Regions from separate parts of the Rhizobium sp. IY2 genome, predicted to be linked through region 1. Evidence: riboswitches for the same ligand, from Rfam matches in the RefSeq annotation. Region 1 holds a riboswitch; the other holds the start of a gene.
The links. A riboswitch is a leader RNA that binds a small molecule or an ion and turns the genes downstream of it on or off. The one in region 1 is predicted to bind S-adenosylmethionine.

Region 1 (10,299 bases):
GGTGGTGAGCAGTTTGGCCATGGTTTCCTGCCATTCCGGCTCCATGCCTTCCAGCACCTCGTCGAAAATGATCCAGCGCGGGCGTACGAGCAGCAGGCGGGCGAAGCCGATCGCCTTCTGCTCGTCGCTGTCGAGCAGCTTGTCCCAGCGGGCGCGGGTATCGAGCCTGGCGATCAGCGAATGCAGGCCGGCCTTCTCGAGGGCAGCCTCGACGGCGGCTTTCTCGTAGGCATCAGGACTTTCGGGAAAGGCCAGCGCCTCGCGCAGTGTGCCGCCGGGAACATAGGCGATCTGCGGCACGAACAGCATGTCGTCGACCGGCGGCAGCCCCATCGTGCCGCTGCCGCACGGCCAGAGGCCGGCCATCGCCTGGAACAGCAGCTTACGATTGACGCTGTGATCGCCGTTGATCATGACTTTTTCGCCGGCCTTGATCACGACATTGGTTTCACGCAGGCGGAAACCGCCGCATTCGTCGATGTCTTCGCCGATCTTGGCGACGATCACCACATCCTTCAGTGTCAGCGTATCGGGCGCGGTGCTTTCATAGGCGATGCTGTCCTTCAGGTCGAAGTCCTCGTCCATGTCGAGCAGCGCCTGACGGAAATCGGTGACGCGCATCAGCGTGGCGCGCCATTCGGCGATCGGGCCGAAATTGGCGACGTACCAGCGCAATGCCGTGTTGACCTGATTGAAGGCGCCGACGGACATCATCAGCTGGCCAAGGGTGAGGCCGCCGGAGAAATAGGCGGGGGCGGCGACGATGATCGGGATGACGATCACCAGCCAGCCGTAGCCGGCCGAAACCCAGGTGAGGTTGGTATTGGCCATGGCGAGCCGCTTGACGACCCTCAGTACCGAGCTGATATCGGTGTTGATGCGCCGACGCTCGTTTTCCTCGCCGCGGGCGACGGTGATCGCCGGCATGTTCTCATTGGCATGCATCAGCGTGAAGCGAAGCTCGGCTTCCTTCGAGAACCGGTCGGCATTGAGCTTCACCAGCTTGCGGCCGACGACCTGGCTCAGCACCGAGGCGGAAGCGGCATAGAAGATCGCCGCCCAGACCATGTAGCCCGGAATGGAGAAGCTATGGCCGCTGATGCGGAAGATGAATCCGCTCGAAAGCTCCCAGAGCACGCCGATGAAGCTCACCAGAAGAATGGTCGACTGCAGCAGGCCGAGAACGAGCCCTGTCGTGCTTTCGGCGAGATTGCGGGAATCCTCGTGCAGGCGCTGGTCCGGATTGACGCCGATCAGGCCACTGGAAGCAAGCCGTAGCGCCCGCTTGCGCTTCAACCACTGGTCGACGAGATCACGCGACAGACCTTCGCGCATATAGAGCGCGGTCATCTGGTTCAGCCACGCCTGCAGCACGTTGAGCAGCAGCAGCGTGCCGGCGATCATCGCGAAGATTTCAAGCTGGTGGAAGAATTCGCCGAGGTCGCGGCGCTCCAGCGAGTCGTAGAACGGAGCATTCCATTCATTGAGTATGACCTGGCCGTAGGACGTCGCCAAGATGACGAGAATCAGCACGGTCGCCAGAAACAGCACCTTGCCACGCACTTCCGAATTCCAGAATGCTGAGAACATCACCCCGAGGCGATATGTCAGGCTGAGATCATACCCTACCCTATCCTGCCTCCGGATTCCCGGCCTCCTCTCGATCTTATCTGCCATTACACTTTTCCACACCGCCCATGCCCCCATTATTAACATGGTGGCGTTACCGGTCTATCAACAGATTCTATCAGTCATTAAAGTGTGATGATGCTTGCATGGGCCGTGCCTGCATGCTTTCGCCATTGATTCGCGGTCCGACTGGGGCTAATTAAAGTGCTCCGTGGTGATTTGGCCGGCCGGCTTGCAGCCACGTTAAAAAAGTCGCTAAAGGGCCGCGTGCGGACCGGTAGCGATTTTTTTCGCCGCCGGTTTTTTGTTTTTGATCGAGTGACCGCAATGCCCATCAAGATCCCCGATACGTTGCCCGCCTTCGAAACCCTGGTTCAGGAAGGTGTGCGGGTGATGACCGAGACGATGGCGATCCGTCAGGATATCCGTCCGTTGCAGATCGGGCTGCTCAACCTCATGCCGAACAAGATCAAGACCGAGCTGCAAATGGCCCGCCTCGTCGGCGCCTCGCCGCTGCAGGTGGAGCTGTCGTTGATCCGCATCGGCGGCCACAAGGCGAAGAACACGTCCGAAGACCATCTGCTTTCCTTCTACCAGACCTGGGAAGAGGTGAAGCAGCGCAAGTTCGACGGCTTCATCATCACCGGGGCGCCGATCGAGCTTTTGCCCTATGAGGACGTCACCTATTGGGCGGAAATGCAGCAGATCCTCGACTGGACGGAAACGAATGTCCATTCGACGATGAACGTGTGCTGGGGCGCGATGGCTGCGATCTATCATTTCCACGGCGTTCCGAAATACGAGTTGAAGGAGAAGGCCTTCGGGGTTTATCGCCACCGGAACCTGAAGCCTTCCTCCATCTATCTCAACGGCTTTTCCGACAATTTCGAAGTGCCGGTGTCGCGCTGGACCGAAGTGCGCCGCGCCGATATCGAGAAATCCGAAGATCTGGAGATCCTGATGGAATCAGCCGAGATGGGCGTGTGCCTCGTGCACGAGAAGAAGGGCCGGCGGCTCTACATGTTCAACCATGTCGAATATGATTCCACCTCGCTCTCCGACGAGTATTTCCGTGACGTCGATGCCGGCGTGCCGATCAAGATGCCGCACAACTACTTCCCGCATAACGATCCGGCGCTTGCGCCGCAGAATCGCTGGCGCAGCCATGCGCATTTGCTGTTCGGCAACTGGATCAACGAAATCTACCAGACGACGCCCTATGACGTGGAAGAGATCGGCATGGACCTCTGAGGGCACCATCGCGCCTTGAGCCGATGCCGCATCGCTGCTGCAGCATTTCTTTCTACTCCGCCCGGTTGCGGTTTGGAACAAATGCGGGCAGGTTCCGGTCCGGAACACCACAGCGCCCGCGCGTCTTTGTCAGCCGTGCAAGGACGCTGCAACAGTTTGAATCGCTGAAATTCCTAAATCGATTTCGATGAGGAATAGGCAGCCGGGATAGAATGGACGGTCGATGATGTCGGATAAGTTGAAGCGGGATGTTTTCGGGCAGACGAAGGCGGGCGAGACCGTCTATCGCGTCGAGATCAAGGGCGGCGGGCTGACGGCCAAGATTATGACCTGGGGTGCGGTCATCCAGGATCTGCGCCTTGAGGGACATGACGCTCCGCTGCAGCTGGGCTTTGACGATTTCGACAGCTATCCCCTTTATTCGGCCTACTTCGGCGCGACCCCCGGCCGCTGCGCCAACCGTGTCGGCGGCGGCAAATTCACGCTTGACGAAAAGGACCATCAGCTCGAGCTGAACGAAAATGGCGTGACGCATCTGCATGGCGGCAGCGACAATATCGCCAAACGCAACTGGACGATCGTCGAGCGTGACGTCGACCGCGTGGTGCTGAAGATCGTCGATCCCGATGGCCGTGCGGGCTATCCCGGCAATTGCACCATCCAGGCGACTTTCCGGGTGCATGGCAATGGCGAACTGTCGATCACCTACGAATCGACCAGCGACCAGCCGACGCTCGCCAATGTCTGCCAGCACGCCTATTTCAATCTCGACGGTCGCGAAGATGCGCTTGGCCACGACATCATGATTGCCGCCGATCACTATCTGCCGACCGATGAGAAGCAGGTGCCGACCGGGGAGATCCGTTCCGTCGACGGCACGGAATTCGATTTCCGCGAGATGGCGCCGATGAAGCGTTTCGTCGGCAGCGAACAAGTGTTGTACGATCATAATTTCTGCCTGTCCGCCGAGCGCACCGCCAAGCGGAGCGTCGCGCTTGCCCGCAGCCTCTATTCCGGGGTGTCGCTGGAAGTGCGCAGCACTGAGCCGGGCGTGCAGTTCTATGCCGGCTTCAAGCTTAATACCGAGGCGCTCGGCATCGGCGGGCGCAAATATGGTCCATTCGCCGGGTTCTGCCTGGAGACGCAGGTCTGGCCGGATGCCATCAATCACCAAGGTTTTCCGAATGCCGTCCTGCGTCCCGGCGAGGTGCTTCGCCAGGAGACGGATTATATCTTCACCAAGAACTGAGTTTCTGCGCACGCACGGCTGTCAAATTTGATTGCTATGAAACCCTTGCCGGTCCACCGGTGAGGGTTTTTTCTTTCTATGCTCGATTCCGTCTTGCCGATTGGTTCTAGATAGGTTCTATTATGCGCCCATGGATAGAACCAGTCTGATAGCGGAACTGAAGAACCGCGGCCTGCGTGACGAGGCGCTGACCGGGCCGCTCTACAAGCGGCTGGCGCAGACGCTGACCGGTCTCATTCAGGAAGGATTGCTGAAGCCGGGCACTGCGCTGCCGGGCGAGCGCGACCTTGCCGAGGCACTGAAGCTCGGACGCGTCACCGTGCGCACCGCCTATCGCGACCTGATGGCTTCAGGGGCGCTGGAATCGCGCCACGGAAGCGGTACTTTCGTCTCGAGCAAAGTGGAACGCATGGAGCAGTCGCTCTGGCGGCTTTCCTCCTTCTCTGCCGACATGCGCTCGCGCGGGCGTCTGCCGGCTGCGCGGGTATTGTCGCGGGCGGTCAATACGCCGTCGCCGGAGGAATCCTTCTTGCTCGGCCTCGGCGGCGACGAGCCGGTGCTGAGACTCGACCGGTTGCGCCTTGCCGATGGCCTGCCGCTGGCGATTGAACGCGCCGTGGTGCCGATCAAGTTCCTTGGGCACGATGCCGGTGGCGAGGGATCGCTCTACGATGCGCTGACGGCCAGCGGCCACAGGCCCGTGCGCGCGCTGCAGCGGCTCACTGCGGTCACGCTCGACCCGTCTTCTGCTGCGATCCTGAACGTCAAATCAGGCGCGCCGGCGCTTCTGATCGAACGTGTCTCGCGCCTGGAAGACCAGCGCGTCGTCGAATACACCCGCTCGCATTATCGCGGCGATGCCTATGATTTCGTTGCCGAATTGAGAATTGGAGATGACCTATGAGTGAGAACCAGTCGCTGATGCTGCAGGAAGCCGGCCAGTCGCCAGAGGTGGTGGCCACGCTTCTCGAAAAGGAAAAGCCGGTCTTTGCCGAGATCGCCCGGCTGTTTTCGTCCGCCCGCCCGAGCGTGGTGACCACGGCGGCGCGCGGCTCCTCCGACCATGCCGCCACCTTCTTCAAGTATCTCTTCGAGATCACCTGCGGCGTTCCGGTCGCCTCAGTCGGTCCGTCAATCGCTTCCGTCTATGGTGCCGCGCTGCATCTGAAGGGCGGCGTCCATTTCACCGTCTCGCAGTCGGGCGCCAGCCCCGATATCGTTGCGCTGCAGGATGCGGCGAAGAAGGGCGGAGCGACGACGATCGCCGTCGTCAACGTCACCGACAGCCCGCTTGCGAAACAGGCCGATATCGTTCTCGGCCTCAATGCCGGTGCCGAAAAGAGTGTCGCGGCGACGAAATCCTTCATTGCCTCGGTCGCCGCCCTTTCCGGGGTGACGGCTGCGATCGGCGGCGCATCCGATCTGCAGACTGCGCTCGACAAGCTGCCGGAGGCGCTGTCGGCAACTGCCGGGATCGACACGGCGGCGGCCGAGGAGGTGCTCTTCAACGCAACCTCGCTCTATACGGCCGGCCGCGGCCCAGCTTTCGCGATCGCGCTCGAAGCGGCGCTGAAGGCTAAGGAGACCTCCGGCTTGCATGCCGAGGCCTTCTCGCTGGCGGAACTGATGCATGGTCCGATGCGCCTGGTGCAGCCGGGCTTTCCGATCGTCGCCTTTACGCCCGACGATGCCGCCTTCGCCAACAACGTCCAGGCACTGGAGCGCCTGCAGAAGCTCGGCGCCACCACCGTCGGCTTCTCGGCGCAGCCGCTGTCCGGCGTCCATCTGCGCGTGCCGACCACGGGCAGCGGCCTCGTCGATCCGCTGGTGTCGCTGCTCGTCTATTACCGGCTGATCGAGTCGGTGACGCGACGCAAGGGCTTCGATCCCGACAGACCGGCAAACCTGCTCAAGGTGACGGAGACGGTCTGATGGCCCGCAAGATCTTCCTTGGCGCCCGCATCTTCGACGGCGAACGCTTCCATGACGACAAGGCGCTCATCACTGCCGGCGGCCGAGTCGAAGCGATCGTCGCAAGAAACGATCTGCCGGACGGCGAGGTCGTGACACTTGCGGGCGGGGTTCTGTCGGCCGGTTTCATCGATGCGCAGGTCAATGGCGGCGGCGGGCGAATGCTGAACGACGAGCCTTCCGCCGCTTCGATGGATATCATCGCCGGAGGACACCGGCCCTATGGCACGACGTCGCTGTTGCCGACGCTGATCACCGATACATCGGAAGCCTCCATTGCCGCGATCGAGGCGGCCAAGGAGGCGGTCAAGGCGAGCCGCGGCGTCGCTGGCCTGCATCTCGAAGGCCCGCATCTGGCGCCGGCGAGAAAAGGCGCGCATCTGGCCGAGCTGATGCGGCCGGTGGAGGAACGTGACGTCAAGACCTTCATCCGAGCACGCGAGGAGATCGGCACGTTGCTCGTCACCATGGCGGCCGAGCAGGTGACGGTTGCCCAGGTGCGCGAGCTTGCGGAAGCCGGCGTCACGGTCAGCATCGGGCATTCCGATTGTTCGAGCGAGGCGGCGGAAGAACGCTTCGATGCCGGCGCACGCGGCGTCACGCATCTCTTCAACGCCATGAGCCAGCTGGGACACCGCACACCCGGCCTCGTCGGCGCGGCAATCGACCATCCCTCGACCTGGTGCGGCATCATCGCCGATGGCCATCACGTCGATCCGAAGGCCTTGCGCACGGCCCTGCGCGCCAAGCGCGGCGAAGGCAAGCTGTTCTTCGTCACCGACGCGATGTCGCTCGTCGGCTCGGAGAAAGACTCGTTCACGCTGAACGGGCGCACCGTCCGGCGAGAAAGGGGTGGCTTCTGCTCGAAGCTGGTGCTTTCCGACGGCACGCTCGCCGGTTCCGACGTCGATATGATCTCGACGATCCGGTACGGCGTCACCTATCTCGACCTGACGCTCGCCGAGGCCCTGCGCATGGCGACCCTTTATCCCGCCCGCTTCCTCAGGCTTGCTGATCGCGGTCATCTCTCGCCGGGCATGCGTGCCGATCTCGTGCATCTCACCGATGCGCTTGCCGTCACCGCCACCTGGCTCGGCAGCGAAGCGGCCTGACATCAAGGAGACGTGGGATGACCGACATTACCGATGCCTATTTCACTAACCTCATCGGCCGGCTGGAAGAGCTGAAGCAGGCGCTTGCCGAGCCGATGGCGCAGGCCGCGGCCGTCATCCTCGATGCTGCCCACGGCGACAAGCGCGTCTATGTCTTCGGCACCGGCCATTCGCATATGCTGGCGGAAGAGGTGCACTATCGTGCCGGCGGGCTCGCCTTCACCGTGCCGGTGCTCGTCGGCTCGGCCATGCTGCATGAGGGTGCGGTCATCAGTTCGGTCTATGAGCGCACGCAGGGCCTGGTGCGGCCGATGCTGGAGCGCTACGGCATGCAGCCGGGCGATGTCATCATCATCGCTTCCAATTCGGGCGTGAACGCCGCGCCGATCGAGGCGGCCGACTATGCGCGCGAAATCGGCGCAAAGGTGATTGCCATCACGTCGATCGCCTATTCCTCAGCGATCGCCAATGGTCGCCGGCGGCTCGCCGACGTGGCCGATGTGGTGCTCGACAACGGGCTGCCACCGGGTGATGCCGTTGTCGATCTCGAAGGCACGGGGCTTCGAGTTGGGCCAGTCTCGACGGCGGTCGGGGTAACGGTGATCAATGCGGTCTTCGCCGAAGTCGCCTCGCAGCTTTCGAAATCCGGCGATGCGCCAATTTATCTCAGCGCCAACATGCCGGGTGCGGCCGAGATCAACCAGAAGCTCGTCAAGAAATACCGGCCGCGCAACCCGCATCTCTAGAGCATGATGCCGAAAAGTGTGAGCGGTTTTCGGACAACATCATGCTGCAAAGAAGGCGGATACAAAAAGGCCGGCATAAGCCGGCCTCTTCAAGAGTTGTAACTCAGGATCAATCCTTGGCGCGTTCGACGTAGGAATTGTCTTCCGTGGCGATGACGACGCGGGTGCCGGCATTGATGTGCGGCGGCACCATGGTGCGCACGCCGTTCGACAGCATGGCCGGCTTGTAGGAAGACGACGCCGTCTGGCCCTTGACGACCGGTTCCGTCTCGGTGATTTCGAGCGTGACGTGACGCGGCATCTGGATCGCCAGCGCAATGCCTTCATGCATTGAGAGAACGCAGGTCATGCCTTCCTGCAGATAAGCCTTGTCGTCACCCATCGTCTCGACATCGACGACGACCTGATCGTAGTTTCCAGGGTTCATGAAGTGAAAGCCTTCGCCGTCCTCGTAGAGGAACTGATGGTTCACGTCTTCGACGAAGGCGCGCTCGACCTGTTCGGTGGTGCGCCAACGCTCGGAAACCTTCACGCCGTCGACGATGCGGCGCATGTCGACCTGGGTGACCGGCGTGCCTTTGCCCGGATGAAAGTTCTGGGCGGTGAGGACGACGTAGAGCTTGCCGTCGACGTCGAGAACGTTGCCCTTGCGGACCGAAGAGGCGATGACCTTGACCATAAGACTTCCTTGTAACTCGGCTTTCGGCGTCGTAGAGGACTGTCGAGACGCCCCGAAGACGCAAATGTTTTTCTTTGGGGGCGCAACTAACCTAAAATCCGGGAAATAGCCACCCCATACCGGCTTCTCCGGCGAAGAAAGCTTGGAATGAACTCTTCGGCCAAAGCGTCCCCCTGGTGGACCTCGTCCGTACATGCCGATCGCCGTCCGTTCCTGATCGGGCGCAATGCGATCCAGGCGGCGTTGCGCGGGTTTTTCGCGCGCGAGGATTTCATCGAGGTGGATACGGCGGTGCTGCAGGTCTCTCCCGGCAATGAGGCGCATCTGCATGCCTTCGCGACGGAAGCGCTGACGACGGACGGGCAAAGGGCGCCATTTTACCTGCACACCTCGCCGGAATTCGCCTGCAAGAAGCTGCTTGCGGCGGGCGAGGAACGGATCTCATGTTTTGCCCATGTCTATCGCAATCGCGAGCGCGGGCCGCTGCATCATCCCGAATTCACCATGCTCGAATGGTATCGGGCCGGCGAAAGCTATGAGAGCTTGATGATGGATTGCGTGCGGATCCTGGCGCTGGCGGCAGAAACGGTAAAGACTGGGACGCTTGCCTATCGCGGCGGCGAGAGCGATCCCTTTGCCGGGCCGGAGCGGGTCAGCGTTGCCGAAGCCTTCGAGCGGCATGCCGGCATCGATCTTCTTGCCTCGGTCGCCACCGATGGTTCGACCGATCGCAACCATCTGGCAGCCGAACTCAGGCGCGTCGGCATGCGGGTTGCCGATGACGACGGCTGGGCCGATCTCTTCAGCCGGGTGCTGGTCGAAAAGATCGAACCACGTCTCGGCTTCGGCCGCATCACCATCCTCGACGAATATCCGGTCTCGGAGGCGGCACTTGCGCGTCCCTCGGCACGCGACCCCAGGGTCGCCGAGCGTTTCGAGCTCTATGCCTGCGGCGTCGAGCTTGCGAACGGCTTCGGCGAGCTCACCAACGCTGCCGAACAGCGGCGACGGTTCGAGATCGAGATGGCCGAGAAGGCGCGGGTCTACGGCGAGACCTATCCGATCGACGAGGATTTCCTCGCCGCGCTGGCGTTGATGCCTGAGGCAAGCGGCATCGCGCTCGGTTTCGACCGGCTGGTGATGCTGGCAACGGGAGCATCGCGCATCGACCAGGTGCTCTGGGCGCCGGTTGCGGAGTATGGAAGATGAATGTCGTCAAACCGATCAAGAGCGTCGACGATCTTGTGAAGGCAGGGCTCGCCGCGTCTGCCGATCGCGCAACGCTCGAAGAGGTTGCCGCGCGCTATGCGATCGCGCTGACGCCGGTGATCAGCAAGCTCATCGACCGCACCGATCCCGATGATCCGATCGCCCGGCAGTTCGTGCCCGATATCGCCGAACTCACGATCGCCAGCGAGGAACGCGCCGATCCGATCGGCGATCATGCCCACAGCCCCGTCGAAGGCATCGTTCACCGCTATCCCGATCGTGTGTTGCTGAAGGCCGTGCATGTCTGCCCGGTCTATTGCCGTTTTTGCTTCCGGCGCGAAATGGTCGGACCGCAGGGCCTCGGCACGCTCGATGCCGCGGCGATGCAGGCCGCTTTCGACTATATCCGGGGTCATGAGGAGATCTGGGAGGTCATCCTCACCGGCGGCGATC
Region 2 (10,299 bases), on a different contig from region 1:
GGTGTCAAGTTTTCCGAATGGAGATTGACGTGAATGTAGCGGTGCGCCCGCTCCATCAGTCCCATGTTGGTCTGGTTTTGACCGGTATCAGTCCTTGTGGACGATGCGGCGCCCGCAACGACCATATCGCCGATGGTTTGGATGATCCGGGGCACTTCCTCTATCGTCAGATTGCCGAGGTTCGTTTCGAGGCCCGTGAGATAGCCCGTGAGTAACTCGGCGTGGCTGCCCGAAAGAACCGTGTTGCCGGCGCTTTGGAGAAGGCTCGCATCGCGAGCCAGCAGCTCATACGGCAGGAACACGAGCAAAGCTTCGGTATCGGTCATCCGTCCGCGATAGGGACTGCCGAGAGACATGAAAAATATCTCGCCGGCACCGGTCTCGGTGACACGACGGTTGACCTCGGTCCAGGCCTGGCCGCTGCGCTGCAGGCCGACGTTCCAATGGTCGATGGGGCTCGATCGAAGCATGGCCTGATCGCGGATATATCTGTGGGCATGCGCACGCTGCTGGACGACGAGGATATCGCCGAGATGCCAGCCGATCTGCTCTGCGAGGAACCCGTCTTCCGGTGATTTTCCCTCCGGCAGATGAACATCCACGAGCGGCGCCATATGTGCCCGCCAGGCCTCGAATTGTTCTGCCGGCGGCAGGTCCTGCGTCGAGAATCGCAGCGGCACGAGTGCAGGGGAGGCATGGAGTGGGCGTTCCTTGCGCATGGCCGGTTCACGCGGCCATCGCCGCCGCTCCATATGCGCCGGCCGTTCCTGTTCGGCGGCAGCATCATCGTCGGATTCAGACCCTGTAGCCATCCAATTCCTCCAGCGCATAACCCGACCCGAGCCATGAAAATTGAGAAAAGCAATTGTTTTTGCGGCTGAAATCTCCGCAGAACTACGTCTGAAAACGCGGAAGTGCTCGAAAAGTATCCTCCATAAGTTGTTTACCATATTCCTTTTCGCTCTGAAATGTACGGAGCGATAATTTCCAGGACGTGAGGATAACGACAATTGCCTCCCTTAGCTGTATCTAAATAGACATCGGTTCTTTCCAAAAGAAAAGCCGGATGAATAAAATATTCGCATGATCGAACGACTTAGTGTCGCGGTATGTCGAAGTAAAGATCGAAGATTTCATAGCAAAATCTGAAAACACGGGAGGTGGTCGTGAACTATCTTGGTAAGATTCGTGCGCGCTCTGTTCTAACTGCGGCTCGTGATGCAAAGTATCCATCCGGAACATCTGGTACTCTCAAGAGAATTCTTGTCACCGGTGGTGCAGGTTTCCTCGGATCCCATCTGTGCGAGACGCTTTTGGCCGCCGGACACCAGGTGATCTGCCTCGACAACTTTTCCACCGGCATGCGGCGCAATATCGCCCATCTGAAGGGGGTCGATCGCTTCAACGTCATTGCCCACGATATCGTCCACCCGCTCGATCTGGAAGTCGACGAGATCTATAACCTTGCCTGCCCGGCTTCGCCGCCGCATTATCAGGCCGATCCGATCCATACGACAAAGACCTGCGTGCTGGGCTCCCTCAACCTTCTGGAGCTGGCCGCGCGCACCGGCGCACGCATCCTTCAGGCATCCACCTCCGAAGTCTACGGCGACCCGAACGTCCACCCGCAAGTCGAAAGCTACTGGGGCAACGTCAATTCGTTCGGGCCGCGCTCCTGCTATGACGAGGGCAAGCGGTGCGCCGAGACGCTGTTCTTCGACTTCCACAACACGCACGGCGTCGAGATCAAGATCATCCGCATCTTCAACACCTACGGCCCGCGGATGCGTCCGGACGACGGCCGCGTCGTCTCGAATTTCATCGTTCAGGCCCTGACGGGGCAAGACATCACGATCTATGGCGACGGTTCGCAGACCCGCTCGTTCTGTTTCGTCGATGATCTCATCGGCGGCATGGTCCGCATGATGGCCTCACCGTCGTCGCTGACGGGGCCTGTCAATCTCGGCAATCCGGGCGAATTCACGATCCGGGAGCTGGCCGAGCAGGTGATCGGATTGACCGGCTCGCGGTCGCAAATCATCCATCGCGCTCTGCCGGTTGACGATCCGCGTCAACGTCGCCCCGATATTTCGCTTGCCATGCAGGAACTCGACTGGCGGCCGAAGATCGAGCTGTCGAGCGGCCTGCGTCAGACGATCGACTATTTCGATGGCCTTCTCACCCGTCCGGCACGCGAACTGGAGGCGGTCTGATGGATGCGCCCCGGGTCCTTGTCACGGGCGGTGCCGGCTATATCGGCAGCCACACCGCCAAGCTCCTCCGCTCGGAGGGGATTGAGCCTGTCGTCTACGACAATCTCACGACCGGAAACCGTTCCTCCGTGCGCTGGGGCCCTTTCGTCGAAGGTGACGTCCTCGACTCGTCATGCCTGATCGAGGTCATCGAGAAATATGCTCCCGATGCGGTCATCCACTTTGCCGCCTCGGCCTACGTGGGCGAGTCCGTGCAAAACCCAGCGAAATATTACAACAACAATGTCGGCGGTGCGTTGTCGCTTATCGATGCCTGCCGGCAGACCGGGCTTCGGAACGTCATCTTCTCATCGAGTTGCGCCGTCTACGGCGTCCCCTCGGTGCTGCCGATCGATGAGACGTTGCCGAAGGCTCCGATCAATCCCTACGGCAAGACCAAGCTGATTGGCGAGCATATGCTCGCCGATTATGCGGCGGCCTACGGCCTGCGGTACGTTGCCCTGCGTTACTTCAATGCCTGTGGCGCCGATCCTGACGGCGATCTTGGCGAATGGCACGTTCCGGAAACTCATCTCATTCCGCGGGCGCTGCTGGCCGCGGCCGGCCGGATTCCGCATCTTGAGATATTCGGCGATGATTACGACACCCCCGACGGGACCTGCATAAGGGACTATATTCACGTCGCAGATCTCGCGCGCGCCCATGTTCAAGCCTTCACCCATCTCGCCAAAGGCGGAGCAAACCTCGCTGTCAACCTCGGCACCGGGCGGGGTTTTTCCATCAGGGAAGTCCTGCGCGTGATCCAGGAAACGACCGGATGCGCAGTCCCGGTCGTCATCCATCCGCGCCGGCTGGGCGATCCGCCCAGCCTCTACGCCGACGCCAGCCTGGCCCGCGAGACGCTCCGCTTCCAGCCTCGTTATTCCGACCTCCAAACCATCGTGCGGACAGCGGCTCCGTTCTTCGGACTGGAGGCGCGCGCGTGACCGAACTTGCGATTACCCAAGCGACGCATGCTCCGGAACTCTCCCACGAGCCGCTTCTTGTCCCGGTTCTGAGCGGACATCGGCGGGCCGAATATCTGCTCTCGGCGGCCGTATGGCTCTGCGCCTTCGCCTATTTCTGGATCTGGTGGCTGGAGCCGCGCCATCACGTCGATGCTTTCGGGACAATTACGGTGAGCCTCGTTCTTGCCTGGGTGACCGCTCTGCCGGCCTATTTCATCGTCGTGTTCTATCGGGCGGCAAGACCGAACGGCCCCTTGCGCCTGCCGGCGGGCAGTCGAGTGGCCATGGTCGTGACCAAGGCGCCGGCGGAACCCTTCTCGGTCGTCAGTGAAACCCTGCTGGCAATGCTTGCCCAGGAGGTGGAACACGACACCTGGCTTGCCGACGAAGACCCTTCCCCCGAGACTCTCGACTGGTGCTCCAGGCACGGGGTCTTCGTCTCGACCCGCAAGGGGCGATCCGATTATCATCGGACGTCGTGGCCCCGACGCACGCGGTGCAAGGAGGGCAACCTCGCCTTCTTCTACGACCACTACGGCTACAGCCGCTACGATTTCGTGGCGCAACTCGATGCGGATCATGTTCCCGCGCCCGACTATCTCTTCCACATGCTGCGTCCGTTCGCCGATCCAAAAGTCGGCTATGTCTCGGCCCCCAGCATTTGCGACAAGAACGCTTCCGAAAGCTGGTCGGCACGTGGAAGGCTCTATGCCGAGGCCAGCATGCATGGCTCGCTCCAAGCCGGTTACAATGGCGGCCTGGCGCCCCTGTGCATAGGCTCGCACTACGCGGTGCGTACCGTCGCCCTCAAACAGATCGGCGGCCTCGGTCCGGAGTTGGCTGAAGACCATTCGACGACATTGATGATGAATGCCGGCGGCTGGCGGGGTGTGCATGCGCTGGATGCCATCGCCCATGGTGACGGCCCCAGAACCTTCAGCGATCTCGTGACGCAGGAATTCCAGTGGTCGCGCAGCCTGGTCATGGTGCTGTTGCGGTACTCGCCGAGCCTGGTCGGCCGGCTGCCGCGGCGGCTCCAGTTCCAGTTCCTCTTTTCGCAACTCTGGTATCCGCTTTTTGCGTTCTTTATGTTGCTCATGTTTGCGCTGCCGATCATCGCGCTCGTGCGCGGCCAGAACTTCGTGACGGTGACCTACCCCGATTTCCTGGCACATTTCGCACCGCTTTCCATCGCTCTGGTGGTGATGGCTTACCGCTGGCGCGCCAGCAACTCGTTCCGCCCCTACGACGCCAAGATCCTGAGCTGGGAATGCATGCTCTTTCTCTTCGCGCGCTGGCCCTGGGCGCTCGCCGGCACGCTGGCTGCGGTGCACGATTTTGTGACAGGCTCCTTCGTCGATTTCCGCGTCACGCCGAAAGGGCGGTCCGAAGTCGATCTGCTGCCGGTGCGTGTCCTGGCGCCCTACGCTTTGCTGGCGCTCATGGCGGTATTGCCCGCCCTGGCAATCGACGATGCCGGCGCCTCCAAGGGGGGTTACTTCTTCACCGTCCTGAACGCGGCAATCTACTGCGCGCTGCTGTTGGTCATCGTCGGGCGCCATTCGAAGGAAAATACGGTTGCGGCGGCCCCGCGTTTCTACCGTCCGGCGATGGCGACCGCGCTTGTTGCGCTCGTCGCGCTGCCGGGAGCTGCCACCATCATGCGCGGAAAGGATGCGACCGAGGCACTCGCCTGGGGCAGCGGCCGCCTTCAGCTGTTCGAAGAGCGCTATGCCGTCTCCGGTGCAGGCCGGGGCGGGACCGCGCTGCGCACGATCTTTTTCAAACCACGATGGATTTCCGATCCGGAGGAGATCCAACTGAGAACCGATGCCGCTCACCCGGACGTGCGGCCGAGCGTGGAGGAACTACACAATGCATAGCCCATCCAAAATAGCCCTGTTGTCGTTAACCGGCCTGTTGCTGTCGGGAGTCGCGGTGCTGCCGACCGCTCTGGGCGGTTCTGCCGAAGGGCAGCCGCTGGCCATGACGACATCGTCCATCGCGCCGCCGACCAAAATGCCGGTCGTCACGAAGGAGTCGATCACGTTCGGCGCCTATGATCCGCACGGAGATTTGGGCGCCTCGCCCGATTCGAAGATCGAACACCTCTTCCTGCCCTGGGAAGATGTCGATCTGGGCACGCTCGTCCTCGCCGACAACTATGCGCAAGCGCGTGGTCGCACCCTGCTGATCTCGGTCGAGCCCTGGACCTGGTCACGCGATTGGCGCCAAACCTCGCAGGAACTGCTGCACAGCATCCTGGACGGTTCGCGCGATGCGAACATGGCCGCCGTCTGCTCGACCGCTGCCACGCTGAAAAGTCCGGTCATCATTCGCTGGGGACAGGAAATGGACGAAACCGACAGCCAGTTCTCCTGGTCGCATTGGCAGGGCGCCGATTATGCCAAGGCCTATCGCCGGATGGTGGAGGTCTGCAAGGTCCACCTGAAGACGGCCAAATACATGTGGTCACCGAAGGGCAATGAGGGGCTTCAGGCCTTTTATCCCGGCAGTGATGTCGTCGATATCATCGGCCTCTCGGTCTTTGGCCTCGAGCAATACGACAGGGACAAGACTGGCCGTGACCAGACGTTTGCCGAGCACCTTGCGCCCGGATACGCCCGTGTCGCGGGTTACGGCAAGCCCATCATGGTTGCCGAACTCGGCTACGAAGGCGACGATTCCTTCGTGCGAAACTGGGCTGAGAGCGTAACGAAACGCTATCCGCAGTTCCCGGCCCTGAGCGCCGTCATCTACTTCAACGACCGTGAAGTCTATCCGTGGCCGGACGGTTATGGCCGCCCCGACTGGCGGCTCGTCCGCGAAAGCATCAATTGAACAGAAGGAACCTGAACATGTCCATGCTTCAAAAAATGTTCCTGGCCGTCGCCCTGACCAGCGGTATCGCCACGGCCGCGTCCGCTGCCGCAAACAATGAGCCTGCGGGGATCGAGACGGCAAAGCCGATGAGCAGCGCGGAGATCTATCAGCTCTACAACCAGAATTCCTGGATGTGGAAAGCCGGCGCCGGCTACTTCTCCGCGAAGGCGCGTCGCTTTACCGCCTGGTCGCGGGAAAATGGCTCGCCATCCTTCGGCATGGGCCGCTGGTTCGTCACGGAGTCGGGCAAACTCTGCTTCAACGCCGACTGGCACGCCAAGACCGGAACGGCGACGGCAATCACCTGTTTCAGCCACCGCAAGAAGGGCGGCCTGATCTATCAGAAACGCGAACCGGACGGTCAATGGTACGTGTTCAAGAGCAGACGGACACAAGCCACCGACGAATTCGCAAAGCTTCGCCACGGCGACTACGTGAGGTCTCAATTGGGGAGAATTGAGACGAGCGTCAGTAAGACCAAATAAAGGCGAAGCTAGGGGTTGCGCGCGGCCGAGGCGCCATCTGTTTCCTTGTAGGAGCCGGTGCCTGCGCGCAACCCTTTTCATAAAAGATCGCGAAGCGCCTTCAAAAGGCGGCGAACGGCCTGAGGGTGGCTGGAGCGGGTGAAGGGAATCGAACCCTCGTATTCAGCTTGGGAAGCTGCTGCTCTACCATTGAGCTACACCCGCGATGAGCTGAGATTTCCAACAGATGGGGGCGGCTGTCAAGTCGCGCCTGGTGTAACGCCTCAGATGCGGAAGTGTTTCGAGAGTTTGAGGCCCTGGGCCTGGTAGTTGGAGCCGAGGCCGGAGCCGTAGAGGCTTGCCGGCTTTTCCTGCATGTGCTCGTAGACGAGGCGGCCGACGATCTGGCCGTCTTCGAGGATGAAGGGCACTTCGTGGCTGCGCACTTCGAGCACGGCGCGGCTGCCGCGCCCGCCGGCAGGCGCATGGCCGAAACCCGGGTCGAAGAAGCCGGCATAATGGACGCGGAATTCGCCGACCAGCGGATCGAAGGGGGTCATCTCGGCGGCATAATCCGGCGGCACGTGCACTGCCTCGCGCGAGACGAGGATATAGAACTCGTCCGGATCAAGGATCAGCTCGTTGCGGCCGCGGCTATAAAGCGGTTCCCAGAAATCATAGATGTCATGCTGGGCTTTCTTGTCGACATCGACGACGGCGGTGTGATGTTTGCCGCGATAGCCGATCAGGCCGTCCTTGTCGCCGGCCAGATCGATCGACAGCGCGATGCCGCCGCCCGATACGTTCGGCTGCTTGCTGGCGACCAGCGTCTCGCTTTCATGCAGCTTCAAGAGTTCCGGCTCGCCGAGCAGGGAATGGCCAACGCGGAAGCGGATCTGCGACAGGCGCGAGCCGCGGCGCACCACGATCGGGAAGGTGCGCGGGCTGATTTCGAGATAGAGCGGGCCGGAATAACCGGCCGGGATCTTGTCGAATTCCTGGGCGTAATCGGTGATGACGCGGGTGAAGATATCGAGCCTGCCGGTCGAGCTCTTCGGGTTGGCCGAGGCCGACATGTCGGCCGGCAGCGCCAGGCTCTCCATCAGCGGCACGATGTAGACGCAGCCGGTCTCGAGCACCGCGCCCTCGGAAAGGTCGATCACATGCAGGCTCAGCCGGTCGAGCTTGTCCGACACCAGATGCGAGGGGCCGGGCATGAAGCTGGCGCGAACGCGAAAGGCCTTGCTTCCTAAGCGCAGGTCGAGACTTGCCGGCTGGATCTGGTCGCGGTCCAGCTCCCGTTCGGAGATCAGACGCTCCGTTTCGAACAGCGCTGATATCGCGCGATCCGCCAGAATTCCCGTTTCACGAGCCATCATGCCTCATCCATCATTTGCCGCCGACAAAACCAAACTCGGGGAATTGACGCAAGCAGCTAACAGCAGTATTGCAGAATTATCCCGTGGTGATTTGGCCGGTCGGCTTGCAGCCACGTTAAACAAGTGGCTAAAAAGACCGGGTTGAAACCGGTCTGCTTTTGCGACCGGTTTTTTTGTTATGTGAAGGTGATGGCATGAGCAAGTCCTGGCGCCCCGCAACCCAACTCGTTCACGGCGGCACGCTGCGTTCGCAATATGGCGAAACGTCCGAGGCAATCTATCTCACGCAGGGTTTCGTCTATGAGACCTCGGAAGCGGCCGAAGCCCGCTTCAAGGGCGAGACGGAGGGCTTCATCTACGCCCGCTACGGCAGCCCCACCAACGACATGTTCGAAAAGCGCATGTGCATGCTCGAAGGCGCGGAGGATGCCCGCGCCACCGCTTCCGGCATGGCGGCCGTCACCGCGGCGATCCTCTGCCAGCTGAAATCAGGCGATCATATCGTCGCCGCGCGCGCCCTGTTCGGCTCCTGCCGCTGGGTGGTCGAGACGCTGGCGCCGAAATACGGCATCGACTGCACGCTGATCGACGGCCGGGATCTGGCCAACTGGGAAAAGGCGATCACTGCGAAGACCAAGGTGTTCTTCCTGGAAAGCCCGACCAACCCGACGCTCGAAGTGATCGATATCGCAGGCGTCGCCAAGCTCGCCAACCAGATCGGCGCCAAGGTCGTCGTCGACAATGTCTTCGCCACGCCGCTGTTCCAGAAGCCGTTGGAACTCGGCGCCCATATCGTCGTCTATTCCGCCACCAAGCATATTGACGGCCAGGGCCGCTGCCTCGGCGGCGTCGTGCTTGCCGACAAGGAATGGATCGACGAGAACCTGCACGACTATTTCCGCCATACCGGCCCGGCCATGTCGCCGTTCAACGCCTGGACGCTGCTGAAGGGCATCGAGACGCTGCCGCTGCGCGTGCGCCAGCAGACGCAGAATGCGGCAAAGATCGCCGATTTCCTCGCCGAGCAGGGCAAGATCGCCAAGGTGATCTATCCCGGCCGCAAGGACCATCCGCAGGCCGATATCATCGCCAAGCAGATGACCGGCGGCTCGACGCTGGTCGCCTTCGAGCTCAAGGGCGGCAAGGAAGCGGCCTTTGCCCTGCAGAACGCGTTGGAGATCGTCAAGATCTCCAACAATCTCGGCGACAGCAAGAGCCTGATCACCCATCCGGCAACGACGACGCACAAGAACCTGACGGAGGAGGCGCGCGCCGAACTCGGCATTTCTCCGGGCACGGTGCGGCTTTCGGCCGGCATCGAGGATACCGACGATCTGATCGAGGATTTCGCGCGGGCGCTTGCCAAGGTTTCGGCCTGATCGACGACAATGGGAGCCGGACCTCACTCGGGGTTCGGCTCGCCTGATCTCACTGGGGTTCGGCTCGCCGGACCTCACCACGGTTCGGCCGGGGGAACAACTACGGTCGTGCCGGCGTTCCGATCTGGAATTAACACTGACAATTAGGCTTAACGATCGAAAACCCTTCGATCATCATAGTTTCAGTGACGATCAACGTTCCGTTTCTTGACGGACAGGGCCTCTTATAAGATACGGGTAACATATCTTGACTAAGGTGCAAGGCATGTATCGCGCCCTCACAAGAGAGATCGAAGTTGTGGTCGAACCATTCTATCTGGAGGAGCAATCCGATCCGGAAGACGACCGCTATGTTTGGGGTTACCGGATTGTCATCAGCAACAATTCCGGCATAGCCGTTCGCCTGGTCAACCGTTACTGGAATATCACCGACCAGAACGGACTGGTGGACGAAGTGACGGGCCCGGGCGTCGTCGGCGAACAGCCACGGCTCAGCCCCGGCGACACCTACGAATATTCCTCCGGCTGCCCGCTCGACACCCCCTCAGGGCTGATGTTCGGCCATTACCAGATGGAAACGGACGAAGGTGAGATGTTCGATGTCGAGATCCCCGCCTTCTCGCTGGATTCGCCTGGGCTGCTGCGGGTGCTTAACTGACGTGTAACGATGTCCCGCCCTTGGGAGATTGCCGAGGCCTGCCCCTCATCCGCCTGCCGGCACCAACCGGGGTCGAGACGAGTGGTTCGACCCCGGTAAGGTTAGGGTGAGGGGCAGCTATCCGCGCAAGCGGGACAGCCTTGGCAAACACTCTACTATTCAGCTGGCTGAAGCTCGGCCGGCTCGAAGCGGTAGGTGGTCGAGCAGAATTCGCAGGTCACGGCGATCTCGCCGTTTTCCTGGCTGGCTTCGATCTCCTCGGCCGAAAAGCCCTTCAGCACGCCCTTGATCTTCTCCCGCGAGCAGCTGCAGCGGT

Region 2: another riboswitch for S-adenosylmethionine. It lies ahead of ACMUVN_RS26885 (O-succinylhomoserine sulfhydrylase); the one in region 1 lies ahead of metA (homoserine O-acetyltransferase MetA).

Annotation. Positions count from the first base shown of each region.
Region 1 covers NZ_JBLKNU010000004.1:210,155-220,453, forward strand. Annotated here, with positions in the region: gene ACMUVN_RS16770 (ABC transporter ATP-binding protein/permease) at 1-1,716, opposite strand, end outside; SAM riboswitch at 1,831-1,908, shown strand; gene metA (homoserine O-acetyltransferase MetA) at 1,957-2,880, shown strand; gene ACMUVN_RS16780 (aldose epimerase family protein) at 3,107-4,129, shown strand; gene ACMUVN_RS16785 (GntR family transcriptional regulator) at 4,260-5,033, shown strand; gene ACMUVN_RS16790 (SIS domain-containing protein) at 5,030-6,061, shown strand; gene nagA (N-acetylglucosamine-6-phosphate deacetylase) at 6,061-7,212, shown strand; gene ACMUVN_RS16800 (SIS domain-containing protein) at 7,230-7,958, shown strand; gene efp (elongation factor P) at 8,068-8,637, opposite strand; gene epmA (EF-P lysine aminoacylase EpmA) at 8,785-9,846, shown strand; gene ACMUVN_RS16815 (lysine-2,3-aminomutase-like protein) at 9,843-10,299, shown strand, end outside.
Region 2 covers NZ_JBLKNU010000011.1:78,694-88,992, forward strand. Annotated here, with positions in the region: gene ACMUVN_RS26845 (helix-turn-helix domain-containing protein) at 1-812, opposite strand, end outside; gene ACMUVN_RS26850 (UDP-glucuronic acid decarboxylase family protein) at 1,167-2,213, shown strand; gene galE (UDP-glucose 4-epimerase GalE) at 2,213-3,199, shown strand; gene ACMUVN_RS26860 (glycosyltransferase family 2 protein) at 3,196-5,103, shown strand; gene ACMUVN_RS26865 (glycoside hydrolase family 26 protein) at 5,123-6,061, shown strand; gene ACMUVN_RS26870 (DUF995 domain-containing protein) at 6,079-6,588, shown strand; tRNA gene ACMUVN_RS26875 (tRNA-Gly) at 6,719-6,792, opposite strand; gene ACMUVN_RS26880 (2'-deoxycytidine 5'-triphosphate deaminase) at 6,852-7,946, opposite strand; SAM riboswitch at 8,020-8,098, shown strand; gene ACMUVN_RS26885 (O-succinylhomoserine sulfhydrylase) at 8,141-9,325, shown strand; gene apaG (Co2+/Mg2+ efflux protein ApaG) at 9,591-9,983, shown strand; gene ACMUVN_RS26895 (Hsp33 family molecular chaperone) at 10,139-10,299, opposite strand, start outside.